DNA from 4 places in the Paenibacillus rhizoplanae genome. Region 2 is predicted to be linked to each of the others. Evidence: predicted binding sites of a transcription regulator. Region 2 holds the regulator's gene; each other region holds the start of a gene.
The links. The regulator Rex, encoded in region 2, represses fermentation and respiration genes when NADH is low (regulators of the CRP and FNR family bind a similar motif). The targets are predictions, from matches to a motif close to TTGTGAAATATTTCACAA.

Region 1 (4,111 bases), on a different contig from region 2:
GACACCTCATTCTGCGGTTGCTTTTTCGATAATGTGCTATGAGCCGATGCCGCCCCTACCTTGCGCAGATAGACGAAGAAGAAGCAGGCGAACACCGCCGAGGTGACCCCGTTCAGCACAAAGCTCAGCATATAATTACCCAGGAAGCCGCTCAGCGCGGTTCCCAGAGCTACCCCTATATTATTGGCAACATAGATGATATTGAACAACTCCGCGCGCTGCTCCGCGAACCGGAAGCCGATAAACGCCTGAATGGCTGGGAGCGAGAGGGAGTTGAACAATCCCATCATCCCCATCACGATAATGAATATGCTCCAGCTTCCGCTCGCCCACGGGAGGGCAAACAGCGTCAGGGCATTCATGGCCAGAGCGCCGACAATCAGGCGATTGACCCCTACCTTATGGTACAACGAACCGCCCAGCAGCTGTCCGGCAATCCCGCCGAGCGACTGCACCAGCAGAACGATTCCCGCGTCCTTCATACTGCGTCCCAGTTCATCGAATACATACATTGTAACCAGCGGCCACATCAGCGCACTGCCGGTAGCATTAATAAGACTGGCAATCAAAAATACTTTAATTTCCTTCGGATAGGCCTGCATGAATCTCATAACTTGTCTGTCATCCCCTGTAGCATAGCTGTCATCAATCCATCCAGTATCATCCCAAGACAGGGGGCAGGGCAAGCATTCGCGTTAATACTTTGTCGCGGGAAAGCGAAGGTTTTTCTGTGTGAAAATCAATCCCGTCTTCCCGCCGCCAGCGATATTTATATTCTATAACCCGCTCTTTCACACGTAAACAAAAATACCTTACCGGCACTGATTCGTTCCCCGGAACCCGGGGTAATGATCCATATGAAACACTCCCTATTTTATTCACCGTGAGATCCGATTTCGTTCCCCCGAATCGGATTGCACGGTGAATTTTGTTTTGTCCGGAGGATAATTCTGCTGTACGTAACACAAAAACACTCCCTGTCTCTACGAATCCCTTGAAGCAGGGAGCCGAGAAGCAGGAAGTGCTTTGGCCAAGCTATGTTACAGTCCGGCGATTCACACCGGGTCAGGTTCGATATTGATTAAGCGTGTTTCTTCAAGCCCGCAGCAGGGATGCCCGTGGCCGAGTTCACAGCACCCGGCTCCTTGCGCAGATAAGCCATCCAGTACGCCGCAGCCACGAAGATCGCGCCGCCCGTCAGATTGCCCAGCCAGACCGGAACGAAGTTGGCCACATACTGGCCCCAGGTGAAATGTCCTTCGAAGATCGCAGCAGGGATAAGGAACATGTTAGCTACAACGTGCTGGAAGCCGATGGCTACAAACGCCATGGTCGGGAACCAGATACCGAGGATTTTGCCGCTGAAATTATCTGCCCCGTACGACAGCCATACCGCCAGCGCTACGAGCCAGTTACAGCCGATCCCGGAGATGAAGGCCTGCAGGAACGTAGCATCGATCTTATGCTCCGCCATACTTACCAGCTTCTCCAGATACACACCATCTGATGTAAGGCCAACGATGTGACCGAAGAAATAAGCGACGAACAAGGCGCCTGCCAGGTTGCTGAGTGTAATCAGCACGAGGTTCTTAATGACTTCCCAGAAGGAAATCTTCTTCGCAATAAAAGCCAGCGGCACAGCCATCATATTCCCTGTCAGCAGCTCCCCGCCCGCAAGCAGCACCAGGATCAGTCCGACCGGGAACACCGCAGCCCCGATGAAGTTGGCAATTGATCCCCACTCGGCAGGAGCACCTGCAATGACACGAATATCCAGCAAAAATCCGAGCGCGATAAACGCTCCTCCCAGAAAACCAAGAATGAGTACAGTGCTGAGCGGATTATGTGCCTTCTTAACTCCGTTCTCTACCGTCACTTCAGCGATTCCCTGCGGTTTGTTATAAGCCATGATTCCTATCCCCTTCTAATATTACTTAAAATTTGTTCCTTTATGCCATTGTAACGTGATCACAATCACATTAACGTGATAAAAGTCACTATCCGAAAACCCAAGTGAAAGTTTTCACTGACATGTCAAATTTACCATAAAAGCTTGCGGCACGGAATGTTTTTTTCATTCCCGGCTACTATTGCACAAAAAAAGAGCCCTAAGCGGGCTCCGGCAAAATGTTAGCTTTTATACATGTACAGGTTCTTTGACTGCAGCCAGTTTCGGCAGAGCCTGGAGGCCTGCAGTGTTCAAGAAATTCCAAGGCTTGTTGTAATGCGGCTGGAAGAAGAAGTCGATGAAGGCCAGCTGATCAACGGTCATCTTATTCTGGATGCAGACCGATACGGTATTGATCGACTGCGTCAGATCCATCTTGGACATAATCTGCGCGCCCAGAATGCGGCGGGTGGCACGGTCAAAGACCACTTTTACCTGAACCTGCTCGAAGGTTGGCATGAACTCAGGACGGTAGTTGTCGATCAGCATCACACTTTCCGTATCCATTCCCTCGGCTGCGGCAGCCTCTTCCGTCAGTCCGGTTCCGGCAATATTGTCCTCATAGATCTTGATGCCTGATGTTCCTTGCGTACCCATGTAAGGGATCGTATTCGAGACCAGATTGCGGGCGACCAGCGTTCCCATACGCACTGCGTTGGTGGCCAGCGGGATATATGCGTGTTTACCAGTTGGATTGTAATGAATCGCGCAGCTGTCACCGGCAGCATAGACATCCGGCAGGCTGGTCTGCATATAATCGTTAACCATAATCGCGCCGTTCGGCAGCATATCCACTTGACCCTTCAGCAGCTCGGTATTCGGACGGAAGCCGATGCAGAGAATGACCAGATCCGTCTCATGTTCACCCTTGCTCGTAATCACCTTGGTCACTCTGCCGTTCTCACCGGCGAAGGAAGCAACCTTCTCGCCAAGCGCCAGCTTAATGCCATGATCCTCAAGCGACTGCTGAATCGGTGCGGTGAATTCTTCATCGAGATATTTGCTCAGAATCCGCTCTTCCCCATCAATCAGCGTAACTTCCTTGCCATTCATCTGAAAAGCTTCCACCAGCTCAACCCCGATATATCCGGCACCGACCACAGTGATTCTGTTCACCTTCTGCGCTTCTTCGATAATGGTGTTGGAGTGATTGTAGTTCTTCGAGAGCAGGATGCCCTCCAAATCTATTCCTTCGAGCTTAGGCACAATCGGCCATGAGCCTGTAGTCATAATCAATTTGTCAAAAGTATCTTCCATTTCCTCGCCGGTCACGAGGTTGCGGGCTTTCAGGGTTTTACGGGCGGTGTCCACGTTGATTACCTCATGGCGCATCTTTGTCTGCACACCCAGAGCGGCAAGTTGTTCCGGGGAGGAATAGAATAGTCCCTGCGGGTCCTTGACCACGCCGCCAACGTATAAGGCAATGCCGCAAGACAGGAATGAGATATTATCGTTGCGCTCATACACCGTAATCTGTGCATCCGGGTATAACTGTGCGGTATTTACAATGGCGGCCGTTCCGGCGTGGGTACATCCAATGACTGCTACTTTCATGATTTCTTCCTCCTCCAAGTTGAAAAGCTTATTTAGTAGGGCTTGTGTTTACGTTTGGTTACATTTGTGATTGTTTTCACTTTATACATTGATTATATTGTGATATTTGTCACATTACAAGCACTTTTGTGATTTTTCTCACAATGTTCACAATTTCAAATTTTAATAACTTTGGAGTTTCACCGCATCATCCACTCTACTTGTGCCGCCGCTGCGCTCTTCAACCTTGAGTTAGTTTTCCCCGGAGGAGGGGCATTATGTCTGTCAGGAGCAGGAAACAGCAGGAGGGAGCTTGGCTTACGCGACGCACCCGGTTCAATTGTGTTCGGTTTTTCGATTACATTCGGCTTATGCGGCGCACCCGGTCCCATTGTGTTCGTTCTGTTTTTAACACGCTGCTCATTTTCATGCTGGAGTTGTGCCTTGAAAGACATGTTTGTTTTTGCATACCAAATAGCCTCACCCTCCGCAGCATACCTGCGGTAAAGTGAGGCCAAACTACACCTATTAACTGAGGATGTCTTATTCCAGACCGGAAATTACGCCATCCTCATCCACCAGTATGCCTTCTGCCGCCGGCTTGGCGGGGAGGCCCGGCATTGTGACTAT
Region 2 (4,111 bases):
ATACCGACTCCTGCCTGGGACGCGCCTGTCCCTGGTTCCGCAAATGCTATTACCACCGGGCCAAGCATGAAGCGGGGATCTCCGATGTGGTGGTCACCAATCACTCCAAGCTGTTCGCAGATGTCAAAGCCGGGCATCAGCTTCTTCCGGCCTACGAGCATCTTGTCATTGACGAAGCTCATCATCTGGAGGATATTGCCGGCAAGCATCTTGGCATGCAGATGAAATATTTCACATTCGCCCATACCCTAACCCGTCTCTACAAAGATAGCCGGAGCGGGCAGCTGCCTGCCCTCCGCCAGAGCCTGCAGTCTTCCGGCAGTGAGCAGGCTTCCGAATGGAGCGGCGTAATTGACCAGATCTATCCCGATCTGCTGACAGTGAAGGAATCCTGGGATGCGCTCAGCGACAGGCTCTTTAGCCTGCTGCCCGAGCGCAGTGACGCCGGGGCCGGTGAAGCAGGCCAGCTCGTAGCACGCCTGCAGCCGGGCAAGAAGCCGAAGGATTGGGAGGAGCTGGCTGCCCTTGAGAATACACTGAACCTCAGTCTGAGCGATATCATCCGCAAGGGTGACAAGATGCTCAGTGAGATGCGTGACACGGACAGCCAGTCCTCCTCGGACAGTCTTGTGACGGATATAGGCGGCTTGTTCAAGGACCTGGCATCCATTAGAGAGCAGATTCGCTTCTTCATGAGCCTGAATGATGAGAATATTGTGTATTGGCTGGAGGGAAGCGGCAATTATAAGGGCAAGTCGCTGCAAATGTATGCCGTTCCCGTAGATGTCAGCACCCAGCTCAGGGAGCTGTTCTTCGACAAGAAGAAGAGCATTATCCTGACCTCGGCCACCTTATCGGTGGATAAATCCTTCCAGTTCATGATGGATAACCTGGGCCTTGGTGAGGCTGCGGAGCAAGGGCGTCTGATGACTGCGTTGCTTCCGTCGCCGTTCAAGTACCGTGAGCAGGCACTGCTGGTCATTCCCCGCGACTTCCCGAGCGTTAAGGGAAGTATAGGGGATGCCCGTTTCGTGGACACGTTAGTCCACTCCCTTGCTGAGACGGCTGTAGCTACACGGGGTCGGATGCTGGTGCTGTTCACCTCCTACAAAATGCTGCGCCAGGTCTATGACCCGCTGAAGGAGGCACTTGTCTCGCAGGATATCGCGGTGCTGGGACAAGGCGTGGAGGGCGGCAGCCGGAGCAAGCTGATCCGCCGCTTCCAGGACACCCCGGCCTCCGTCCTGCTCGGTACCAGCAGTTTCTGGGAAGGGGTCGATATTCCTGGAGAAGCATTGACCTGCCTGGCGATTGTCAGACTGCCGTTCCAGCCGCCGAATCACCCGCTGGCTGAGGCGAAGTCGGAGCTGCTTCAGGCACAGAAGAAGAACCCGTTCATGAAGCTGTCCGTGCCGCAGGCCGTTATCCGCTTCAAGCAGGGCTTCGGGCGGCTGGTCCGTACGGCGAAGGACCGGGGGATCGTGATTGTCTATGACACCAGAGTGATTGAATCATATTACGGGAAGTACTTCCTGTACTCGCTCCCCGGTCCCAAGATGGAGCATATGCTCACCGAGCAGATGGTTCCGAGAATCGCCGAATGGCTGGAAGACGGCGGGGTTTCCTAATTCATCCGCTATTGCTATTATTAATAAGTCATGATTAACCTGATGATCCGTTCCCGCCTCCTCTGCTACTCCGGCAGGCGGCGGGGTACGGTTGCTATAATTGTACGGGTCTAACAAAACTTTTAAGGAGGAGAATACATGAAATCGGATAAAATATCGGAGGCCGTCGTGCGCAGACTTCCAGTGTACCTGCGATTCCTGAACGATCTCCAAAAACGTGAAATCTCCACAGTCTCTTCTCAGGAGCTGGGCCAAAAGCTAGATCTGAACCCCGCCCAGATCCGCAAGGATCTGGCTTATTTCGGTGATTTCGGCAGAAAAGGCATCGGCTACGATGTGTCCTATCTGATTGAGAAGATTCGTCACATCCTGAAGCTTGACCAGCAAATTAATGTTGCACTGGTTGGAGCCGGTAATCTCGGTCATGCCTTGTCTAACTACAACGCTTACTTGAAGGATACGATGAAGATCACTGCCATCTTCGATGCCTATCCGCCGAAGGTGGGCCAGCAGATCAACTCGCTGGTTGTGCAGCCGATGGAGGAGCTAAGCAGTACAATCCGCTCACAGGGAATCCGGATCGGGATCATTACTGTGCCCGACAGCGAAGCCCAGAATGTAGCCGATATTCTTGTGGATTCCGGCATTGAGGCGATTCTGAACTTCGCACCGGTTATTCTCAAGACGCCTGCCAATATCCGGATTCACGCCGCTGATTTCACCACAGATCTGCAGAGCCTGGCCTATTATTTGCATGATGGAAAGGATGCGGCTGAAGATGAGCAGTAAGATCACGATAATCAAGAACGGGCACTTTCTGGTTCCGGGCAGCGATAAGCCAGTGCTGAGCGGGTATATGACCCTGGAGAATGATCTGATTACTTACATAGGTGAAGCTGAGCCGGCAGTGGAGGATGGCGCTCAGGTCGTAGACGGCAGCCGTCTGCTGTTCATGCCTGGTCTGGTCAATACCCATGGACATACTGCCATGTCACTGCTGCGCGGATACGGCGACGATATGGTGCTTCAGACTTGGCTGCAGGAGAAGATGTGGCCGATGGAAGAGAAATTCACTGGTGATGATGTATATTGGGGAACTTCTTTGTCCGTGCTGGAAATGCTGAAGGGCGGCACAACAACCTTCCTCGATATGTATGATCATATGGACCGGGTAGCGGAAGTGACCGAGCAGTCCGGTATTCGTGCTGTGCTGATGCGCGGCGTAATTGGGCTGTGCCCGGAAGAGGTACAGCAATCCAAGCTCGCTGAGGCGATTGCTTTTGCCCGTAACTGGCATGGCAAGGCTGACGGCAGAATTACGACCATGCTCTCGCCGCACGCCCCGTACACCTGTCCTCCAGAGTTTTTCATGAAGTTTGTGCAGGCTGCCCATGATCTGGATCTGCCGATGCATACCCATATGTCCGAGACGCGCCATGAAGTGGAGCAGAACGTGGCCGACTACGGCCTTCGTCCGGTCGCACATCTGGAGAAGCTGGGGATGTTTACCCGTCCTTCGCTTATTGCCCACGGGGTTCATCTGAACGATGAGGAGATCGGGATTCTGGCCCGCCATAACGTTGGCGTGTCGCATAACCCTGGCAGTAACCTGAAGCTGGCCAGCGGTGTTGCCCGTGTTCCGGAGCTGCTGAGAGCCGGGGTTAAGGTCTCCCTGGGTACGGACAGCGCGGCAAGCAACAACAATCTGGATATGTTCGAAGAGATGAGGCTGGCTGCGCTGATCCACAAGGGCGTAAGCGGTGATCCAACAGCGGTACCGGCTCCTGAGGCGCTTCTGATGGCTACGGAGTACGGAGCGCAGTCTATTTTCCTAAGCGGTGTAGGCCGCCTTGCAGCAGGGATGAAGGCCGACTTCATCGCGCTTGATATTGACCAGCCGCATATGCTGCCGCATACCGATCTGCTCTCCCATGCTGTATATTCGGCCAGCGCCAAGGATGTGGAGCATGTATGGGTGAACGGCCAGCAGGTTGTGAAGCATGGACAATGCCTGACACTTGATGAAGAAGCCATCCGCCGCAAAGCACAGGAGACGTTCGAGAGCCTGCTTAAACGGTAACTCAGGAGAACGGGAAAGGAAGCAGCGTGGTGAAGAAGAAGAGGAGAAAATGGATCTGGCTGGGGATTACCGTGGTGCTGCTCCTTCTGTTCGGACTAAGCCAGTTCTATGCCTACATTATGAAGGATCAGTGGAACGAGCGGAGTGAGGCCAAGGAGCTGGCCCAGGCGCGTGCCGGGCTAACAGAGGTTACCAAGGCCCAGAAATCCGTCTGGAATGAGAATGAGATCTACTGGGTGCTAACCGGCAAAAATGAAGCGGGTACCGAGCTGATGGTGTGGGTCCGTTATACCTTGGAGGGCAAGCCTGCCGGAGGCGACAACGGCCTGTATGCCGAAGAGCTGAGCAAAGGAACCTCAGAAGAGAAGATGCGCGGGATCATAACCGCCCAGCTGCCGGACAT
Region 3 (4,111 bases), on a different contig from region 2:
GAGCAGCTTGGAGATGTCCTCCGGCTCCATCCCGAACACCATCCGCTTGATCTGGGCCGCCAAAATGAATGCTCCCCCCGCTCCCAGTAAGGCTCCCGAGACCAGAATCGCAATAATCGTCCACTCATTCAGCAGAACCAGCCGCTCGACCCGCTCCAGGGACAGACCAGCAATGACCACACCCACCTGATGCCCCCGGTTGTTATAGACCGGCACGAAGCCGCGCAATGATCTGCCGAGCGGCCCTGCCCCTTCGGAGATGCTCTCCCCTCCGCGCAGCGATATCTCCTGGCCGCCTCCCGCAAAGGGCAGTCCGACCAGCGAGGCATCCGGATGGGAGTAGCGGATACCCTTCATATCTGTCACTACCACGAACATAATATCATTGCGGCGGGCGATCCTTGAGGTGTAGTCCTGAATCTCCTTGCTGTTGCCCTCACTAAGCCCCTCCGAGACCAGCGGAATCAGGGCGATAGTACGGGCAATCGTAATCGCCTTATCCTCCAGCGCCTGCCGGGTCTGTGGAATAATCTGATTCCGGAAAATAAAATATAAAATCAGCAATACCAGCAGGACAACGGCAGACACCATAACGGCGATCATTGTGCGCAGACTGTAGTTTTTTTTCCTGGCCACTGGTGCGAAGACCTCCCTTCATGTCCCATATTCCTATACCATTCGAACTATATTAGTTGAACTTGAATTTGTAAAGCTACTCCCGGGGATCGCTTCGGGGGGATGGAACAATGAAGAAGCAAGCCCAACCGTTCTGCCGGAGACAGGAGGGCTGGGCTTGCTCGGGTGATATGACCACAACTCTTTTATAAGCAATTGAATGATGGCTTACTGCTTCTTGGCCTGTTCCAGCGCCTGGGTCACCGCTTCAATAATCCCGCCGCTGGAGCCGGAAGCACCGGAGAGGGCGTCTACGCCTTCTGTGGTTTGCTTTTCAATAATTTCAGGAATGGTATTCTCCACGGCCGCATCGATCATCGCCTGCGTCTCCTTATGCTCCTCTACGGTAATGGCGTCGATCTTCTCATCCTTGATTTCTACCGCCACTTTAATATCACTCTTGACCCCTTTGCCTGTTCCATCATACGTCCCGTCCACATACTTGCCGGAAGATGAAGAGCATCCCGCCGTAAGTACTGTTGCAGCCGCGAGGGCAGAGAACAGCAAGGTTTTTGTCCACTTGTGCATGAGTAATTTCCTCCTTCTGTAAATTCCTATTTCTTAAGTGCCTTCACAGCTTCATCCGCTGCAATCCGGCCGAAGGTAGTGATGTCTGCCAGTGCATTCCCGCCCAGACGGTTCGCGCCGTGTACCCCGCCGGTTACTTCGCCCGCAGCATACAGCCCGGCAATGACCTGATCCTTGGTATCCAGCACCTGAGCCTGAGTGTTAATCGCTACTCCGCCCATGGTATGGTGGATTCCGGGTGTTACCTGAATTGCATAATATTTACCCTTTTCAAAAGACAGCTCAAGATCCGGCCGTTCAAACTCTGTATCCTTACCGGAAGCAACGAAGCCATTATACGTATTCAGTGTATCCGCCAGTGCTTTGCCATCTACACCAATCTGTGCCGCCAATTCTTCAGGTGTGGCCGCTTCTTTGACCAGATCCATTCCAAAATAAACCTCGGTGGCCTTCAGGTTCGCACGCAGCTCATCATTGAAGATCAGGTAAGCTACTTTGCCGGACTGGGCCAGGATATTCCGGGACACGACATCGCGGGTCAGCAGTTCATTCGTGAACCGTTTGCCTTCGCTATTGACCAGAATCGCACCGTCTCCGCGTACCCCTTCCGTGATCAGCACGCCTTGATTCGGAATGGTGGTCGGATGAATCTGGATCTCCTTCATGTCTACTAGCTTGGCACCGATCTTCTCTGCCATCGTTGTACCATCGCCGGTTGCGCCTGGATGGTTAGTGGTAGAGAACCCTTCCAGCTTCGGCTGGTACCCCTTGATCATGTCCATATTGGCTCCAAAACCGCCAGCCGCCAGGATAACGGAATTCGCACTAATCGTGTACTGCTTGCCATCCTTATCCGTCACCTTCACGCCGGTAACCACGCCGTCCTTATTCTTGACGATCTCATCGGCCGTCGTCCGCAGGCGCACATCAATCTTGTACTCCTCCAGCTTCTTCTTCAGCGCGACTACGATGAAATTCCCTGCCGCTTCCCCGCCTGCCGGACGGTGAATCCGGTTCACGCTTGCCCCGCCTGCGCGTCCCACTTCAGACAGCTCGGCTCCATTCTCCTTCAGCCACTCCACTGAAGCCGCCGCACCGTTCGTAAGCGTTCTGACCAGCTCCGGGTTATTGAGGTTTTTGCCGCCCTTCATGGTATCCTCGAAATGCAGCTCGGGACTGTCTTTGATGCCAGCCGCTGCCTGATAAGGTGTTCCTGCCGCATTCAGCCCGCCTTCCGCACGGACGGTGTTGCCTCCAAGCATAGGCATTTTTTCGATCAATATCACCTTGGCTCCCTGATTATGCGCTTCAATGGCAGCAGTCATTCCCGCGCCGCCGCCGCCGATAATTACGATGTCCGTAGACTCCCCTTTGGTGCTGTTACATGCAGGCAATACCACCAGACTTGCCAGCAGCAACCCTTTGCCCAGCAGACTTCCCCATCTCTTTCTGTTCATTCTGTTCTCCTCCAATTATTATTGTGCATATTTTCACAATCATCATAACCTGAAGGAGCCCTGACAAGAATATTTAGTAATTAAAGAAATGATAAAGTAAATAAAGGTAGTGAATTTGCTTGAATGTGTTTATAGATTTATAATTGGAGCTTATACAACCGTATCACTAGGAGGAGCAGAAACTATGGAAAAAAGCGAAAAATATTGGCTGGCCGGTGCTGTTCTGGCTGTAGCCGGTGTCTCCCTGATGAGCTACACCGCAAGCCGCTATACTTCATTTAAAAGAGTAGTTGCCCGAACCATCCGTCTGGAAGATATCGCTGCACTGGAAATTACCCGCCTGTCTTCTGTTCCCGGTGAACAGAAGGATGTTGTGCTCACCGAGCCGGAAGCGATTAAGCGGATCTACGATGATTTCTCCGGCGTCCGCCTGATGAAATCCGCCCGCAATGTCAACACAGACAACAAGTACAGCTATTACATGACCATCGTCCAGGCCGACCGGAAGCAGCGGTTCGACATTATTTTGAAGGGCGAGCATCACATGATTATCTATGACAATGACATGAACAACCCGCACCTGGTAGCCTACAAAATCATTAACGAGTTCAGTCCGCTGGCTCTGCAGCAGGCCTTCGATTGATTCTGCGCACGCTTATGTATGGCATAGCTTAATAACCTTCACAGCTAATGTGACGGCTATATGGAGTCATGGAACGCCTGGGGCAGCCTTGGGACAACCGTGACTCCGTTTTATTTGTGCGGCCGGCTCCCTTGCTCATTCGTATATTTTTCCGGCATACAGTATGCCTGCGATGAAGCTCCAGTCGATATTCTGCGGCGCGGGCCGCTTCAGATTCTCATAATATCCATCCATATCCTCCACCCAGGATTGGACTCCTTCCAGATACAGCTCCACACTGCCATTCTCCCATTCACCCGGATTCGCGCTGTAATCCTTAGCCAACAGACCAAGGAATGCTGTGAAGTCTTCCCTGCTTCTAACCTTCTTCAGTGCTTCATGCAGTTCCATGCTCCAGCTCCTTCCACCCTTAGCTACTTATAGATATTTACGGATAAGTTCATGCCCTTCAGGTCTCACCTTATACATATACACCGGCCTGCCTACCGCCCCGTAGCTAAGCTCCATCTCCAGAATGCCTGCCTCCGTCAGAAAAGCCAGATATTTGCGGACCGAGATCCGCGAGATTGGCGCATGGCTGCTGATATCCTCCGTGGAGAACACCGGGCTCTCCAGCTGTTTAATCGTGCTCCAGATGCTCTCCAGTGTGCCTTCGGCAAGTCCCTTGGGCAGCGGCAGCGCAGCGAACCTCTCCTCTTCTGTCCCCAGCGAATGCCGCAGCAGCTTATCCAGCTGCTCCTGGCTGAGATGCTCCTTGTGCATCAGCTTATAATCTTCACGATACGCCGACAAGGCCGCCTGAAAGCGG
Region 4 (4,111 bases), on a different contig from region 2:
CAGCATTGCATCACAATCCGCGATATCACGGAAGCCGACTACCCCATCCTTGGTGCTGCCGGGTACGGGTAAAATAAAAGAATTCGAGCCTGTTGCAATAATTGCTTTATCGTAAGAAACCGCCAGTCCATTATCGGTCAATATTAGTTTGTTCTGTTCATCGATCCGGGTAACCGTTGTGCCGGTATGCAGTGTAATATGATTATCCTCATACCACCCGAGATCGTTGAGAATGATGTCTTCAATCGTCTTGCTGCCTTCAAGTACATAGGACAACATAATCCGGTTATAGTTGGGATGCGGCTCACTACCGAAGACAGTAATATCATAAGCGCCGCCCAGCTTCAGAATCTGCTCAATAGTGCCTACTCCCGCCATGCCATTCCCAATCAGCACTAACTTTTCTCTTTCCGCTGCCACTGGTAGACCCTCCTTCAGAAACTCTGATTTCTACTAATACTTACCTCATAGTGAAATTATACTGTCCCCCATTCCTTGGCAAGTGTGACCACAGTCACACGGTATGTGAATTTTTTCACACAAGTGGAGATGACTTCTCCCTTCCTTACTTAGGACAACTTATGGCATGAAGCACAGAAATTCTTTTATTCAAAAAAAACGGATACCCATGCAGTTTCGCACAGATATCCGTTCATTCGGTATTCACTTATTTCAGTACCAGAGAGATTTCCAGCTTGTCCTGCGGACTGAGCTTCATGTCCACTCCATTACCGAGCAGACCTTTATCGTTAACCTTCAGTCTCCATTCCTCGCTGCTGAGCGGGGTATAATCCATCACGGTAAGCACCGTCCGGTTATCTTCGGCAAGCCGAACCATACCACTGTTCTGGAGCAATCCCTTGACGGACATATCCTGCATAAAAGAAAGCACATGCGAATGTGTCAGCTCCGGCTGCTCGCTCCCCCCGTTCACAGTGATGATGACAGGCTGAAACATCTTTCCGGTTGCCGCAGGCCCTGCTGACATCGTAATGGCCGAACCCGGTTCCAGGGTCGTATTCAGCTCTTGAACCTTTTTGCCGTTCACCTGAACCTCCCAGCTCATATCCTGACCCAGCGAGACCTTATTCACCTCAAGAATGTTAGTTCCATCACCTGAAAATGTAACAACGCCGCTCTTCTTAAACAGCTCTATCATTGAATTCCCGGACACGTAAGCTTCGTTAAGCAGTCTGGCCGAGCTTCCGGCCATTTCGCTGTCACCTACCTTAACCGAAAAGGTTAACCCCTGGCCTCCGTTACTGCTACTGCTATTCCCTGATCCCAAGCCGCAACCGCTTGCCGCTGCCAGCAACAGAAGGCACAGCATTAAGCGCATCCATTTCGTGGACATCCCACGGCACCGCCTTCATATGTAATTTCCCAGACTCTTTAAGGATAACGCATAGAGGAAGGGTTCTCAAATCATTTCTGCCGGAAGAAAAAGTAAAAAGTCCCCGAAGGGACTTATGAGTTGCATGAGATCCTATTGATAACGCAGGAACAGAATATTGTTCTCCAAATGCACATGCTCAAATGTCATGCCTTCCAGTTCTTCAAGGCGGGCATACGTCAGGCGATAAGTGGTGCAGGCATGCGCGGGAGGTGTGTAGTCATTAGTAACTCTACGCAGCTCACGCAGAATCTCTCCGGCCCCGTCATGCTCAGCTTCCAGATTATGCAGCAATCCGCGCAGCTCAGCAAGTCCTTCTTCAGTTGGGTTCTGAGTGTAGGCCAGCATCTTAGGGAATTCGCTCTCTTCTTCCTTCGCCGTATGCTGCAGCAGCTCTTCACGCAGCATATTGAACAGACGGTGCATCTCTCCGAGGTGCGGTGAATCCTCACCGTGAACGCGGAACACCTTGGTTACATTTTGGCTGATTAGCGGAAGCTCTTCACGCAGGTAACGGTGATGCTTGTTCACAATATAATCCACGAGCTCCTCTGACGAAGCCTCGTTCCAGGCGGTATCCTCTTCCAGAACCGGATGCTGCTCCTGCAGCTTGTTCAATTCCTGAACCATTGCTGCCGGGTCAAGACCCTTCTCGGCAGCGGCTTCAGCCAGCGGCTTTGCGCCTCCGCAGCAGAAATCGATCCGCTGTGCCTTGAAATAATCTGCGGCCTTGGGGAACTGAAGGACAATATCCCTTACCATTGCTTCCGAGGTAAAACCCGGTTGAATTGTTGTATCGTTTAATTGATTGGACGCCATGTTGGCCCCTCCTCAGTTTAAGATGTAGGTTTGTGCTTCTTTTCACTTCTACACCTTATCACTGGCTTTAGGCCAAACTTGTGATTGTACGCACTGAATATAACAAATTTTAATGAACGCGAACTTCTAGTTTTCTTATGTCAAATATACTAGACATTTTGTTCTATATATTTTACAATATGCGTGAGGTGAGGGAATGGGGAAAAATCTGAGGCTCAAAGCCTCGAGAGCGGCAAAAGACATGTCGCAAAAGCAACTGGCGGATGCTGTGGGGGTCACAAGGCAGACAATTATCGCGATTGAGAACGGTGATTACAACCCGACCCTGAGGTTGTGCATTGACATTTGTGTAACACTTGGGAAGACGCTGGATCAATTATTTTGGGAGGGAACGAAGGATGAGCAGAACGAACCTGGATGAGAGACAATTGCAGAAGCGGCACAAGGCGGGGAATCAGGCATTTCTTTTGATGGCATTCTTATTGCTGGCAGACATGGGGCTGCAAAACTACGGAATGAAGTGGCTGGAGTATCCGCTTAGCAATTACGCAATTTTCATGCTGGGTGTGGGTTCCTATCTCGTACGGCTGATCTGGAGCGGTGCATATGTGGGACCGGGCGGAGCACAGGGCGGAGCAAAAGGTAAAAACGTACTGGGTGCACTGCTGGCAATAGTGGTGGCAGCCTGTATCCTTATCGTTACCTTCGTGAATCCAACCGCCGCCCAATCAGCAGCTGACAGCGGTGCGAACGGGAAGGTGATCCTGATCATTTCTGTTACAGCAGGACTGGTCATCTTAAGCACCGTGTACTTGATCCGGCGGAGGAATAACCGGGCGGAGTAATGCCGCTAGTGCTGCTGTGAGTGCATAGGAGAAGAATTAAAGAATTTAACAAAAAAGCAAAAGAAGCGGAGGGGAAATTTGGAACTGGAGGAGCGGAGCGATCGCCTTTGTGTTTGGATTTCTACCGCGAAGAGCGGTACTAATCAAGAAATCCAAACTGGGCAGCGGCCGGAAGTCCAAATGTTCACCGCAGCGACGACCTGGCTTCAAGTTCAACTCTTTTTTTCGAGTTTAACTTTTTTATCGAACCGTAGCCTGCATATAAGTCCGCTTGCCCTGCGCATCCTTCAGGTAGGGGCCAAGTCCGGCGAACCGTGAATGGTCCACATATACACCCGTCATCCATCTGCCTTCGGTCAGGCCGCCGTTCCACTGCAGCACCAGATCGGGGGCAGAGATCCATTCCTGATACACTCTGATGTTCTTGTCCTTATATTCTTTGGCTGGTTTGTTCAATTCGCTCAGCGGTGCCGGGGTCAGATAGGTTGGCACGAAGTATACAGAGATTAGCTCCATATCCTCCTCACTCAGAAAAGCCTCCTCCCCCAAGTAAGGCTGGAGCAGCCGCGTGTTCTCATACATAGACCAGATCACAGCTTGAAGTACCATGCTCTGGCTAATTCCATTATGAAAAGTAAAACGGCGCTGAGCATTTGAGCCACTCCCTTCCTTTGCCGTTACCGGCTCCAGACAATGCCGTTCACAGCCGATGCATTTCCAGCCGGACGGGCCTTGAATCCATTTCTGAAACACGCTCCCGCTGTCATTGTCCCCTTTATATAGAGATGAAATGATCTCATAGGGCACACCGATCCACGCAGTCCACAGAGAATCCGGGAGATGGTTATGAAGCATGAACAGCACCTTGTCATAGATCAGCTGTACTTTAATCGAAGCAGTCTCCAGTTCGGCGACATCCTTTTTTCCATAGGTTATTTCCCGGGAAAACAAGGTGATGGTCATGGTCCTCGCCTCCTAAAAGTTGTGTGAGCCCTCCGCTTCCTTCCATCAGCATCGTCCAAAACACATCCCGTAAGCATCCGCCTGCCGCATA

Region 1: ACFSX3_RS01645 (formate/nitrite transporter family protein) is a predicted target of Rex. The motif match lies at 2,012-2,029, and genes of this name have one in related genera.
Region 3: ACFSX3_RS05840 (flavocytochrome c) is a predicted target of Rex. The motif match lies at 2,682-2,699, and genes of this name have one in related genera.
Region 4: ric (iron-sulfur cluster repair di-iron protein) is a predicted target of Rex. The motif match lies at 2,243-2,260, and genes of this name have one in related genera.

What each region holds. Positions count from the first base shown of each region.
Region 1 covers NZ_JBHUKY010000006.1:65,524-69,634, forward strand. Annotated here, with positions in the region: gene ACFSX3_RS01640 (MFS transporter) at 1-611, opposite strand, end outside; gene ACFSX3_RS01645 (formate/nitrite transporter family protein) at 1,082-1,909, opposite strand; gene ACFSX3_RS01650 (FAD-dependent oxidoreductase) at 2,138-3,502, opposite strand; gene ACFSX3_RS01655 (formate--tetrahydrofolate ligase) at 4,025-4,111, opposite strand, start outside.
Region 2 covers NZ_JBHUKY010000020.1:79,398-83,508, forward strand. Annotated here, with positions in the region: gene dinG (ATP-dependent DNA helicase DinG) at 1-1,628, shown strand, start outside; gene ACFSX3_RS10140 (redox-sensing transcriptional repressor Rex) at 1,767-2,417, shown strand; gene ACFSX3_RS10145 (amidohydrolase) at 2,407-3,708, shown strand; gene ACFSX3_RS10150 (cell wall elongation regulator TseB-like domain-containing protein) at 3,738-4,111, shown strand, end outside.
Region 3 covers NZ_JBHUKY010000014.1:78,926-83,036, forward strand. Annotated here, with positions in the region: gene dcuS (DcuS/MalK family sensor histidine kinase) at 1-636, opposite strand, end outside; gene ACFSX3_RS05835 (FMN-binding protein) at 844-1,203, opposite strand; gene ACFSX3_RS05840 (flavocytochrome c) at 1,230-2,660, opposite strand; gene ACFSX3_RS05845 (hypothetical protein) at 2,845-3,303, shown strand; gene ACFSX3_RS05850 (DUF7660 family protein) at 3,439-3,693, opposite strand; gene ACFSX3_RS05855 (response regulator) at 3,721-4,111, opposite strand, start outside.
Region 4 covers NZ_JBHUKY010000023.1:265,290-269,400, reverse strand. Annotated here, with positions in the region: gene nirB (nitrite reductase large subunit NirB) at 1-420, opposite strand, end outside; gene ACFSX3_RS14215 (hypothetical protein) at 668-1,354, opposite strand; gene ric (iron-sulfur cluster repair di-iron protein) at 1,487-2,182, opposite strand; gene ACFSX3_RS14205 (helix-turn-helix transcriptional regulator) at 2,409-2,633, shown strand; gene ACFSX3_RS14200 (DUF6773 family protein) at 2,611-3,057, shown strand; gene ACFSX3_RS14195 (hypothetical protein) at 3,298-4,020, opposite strand.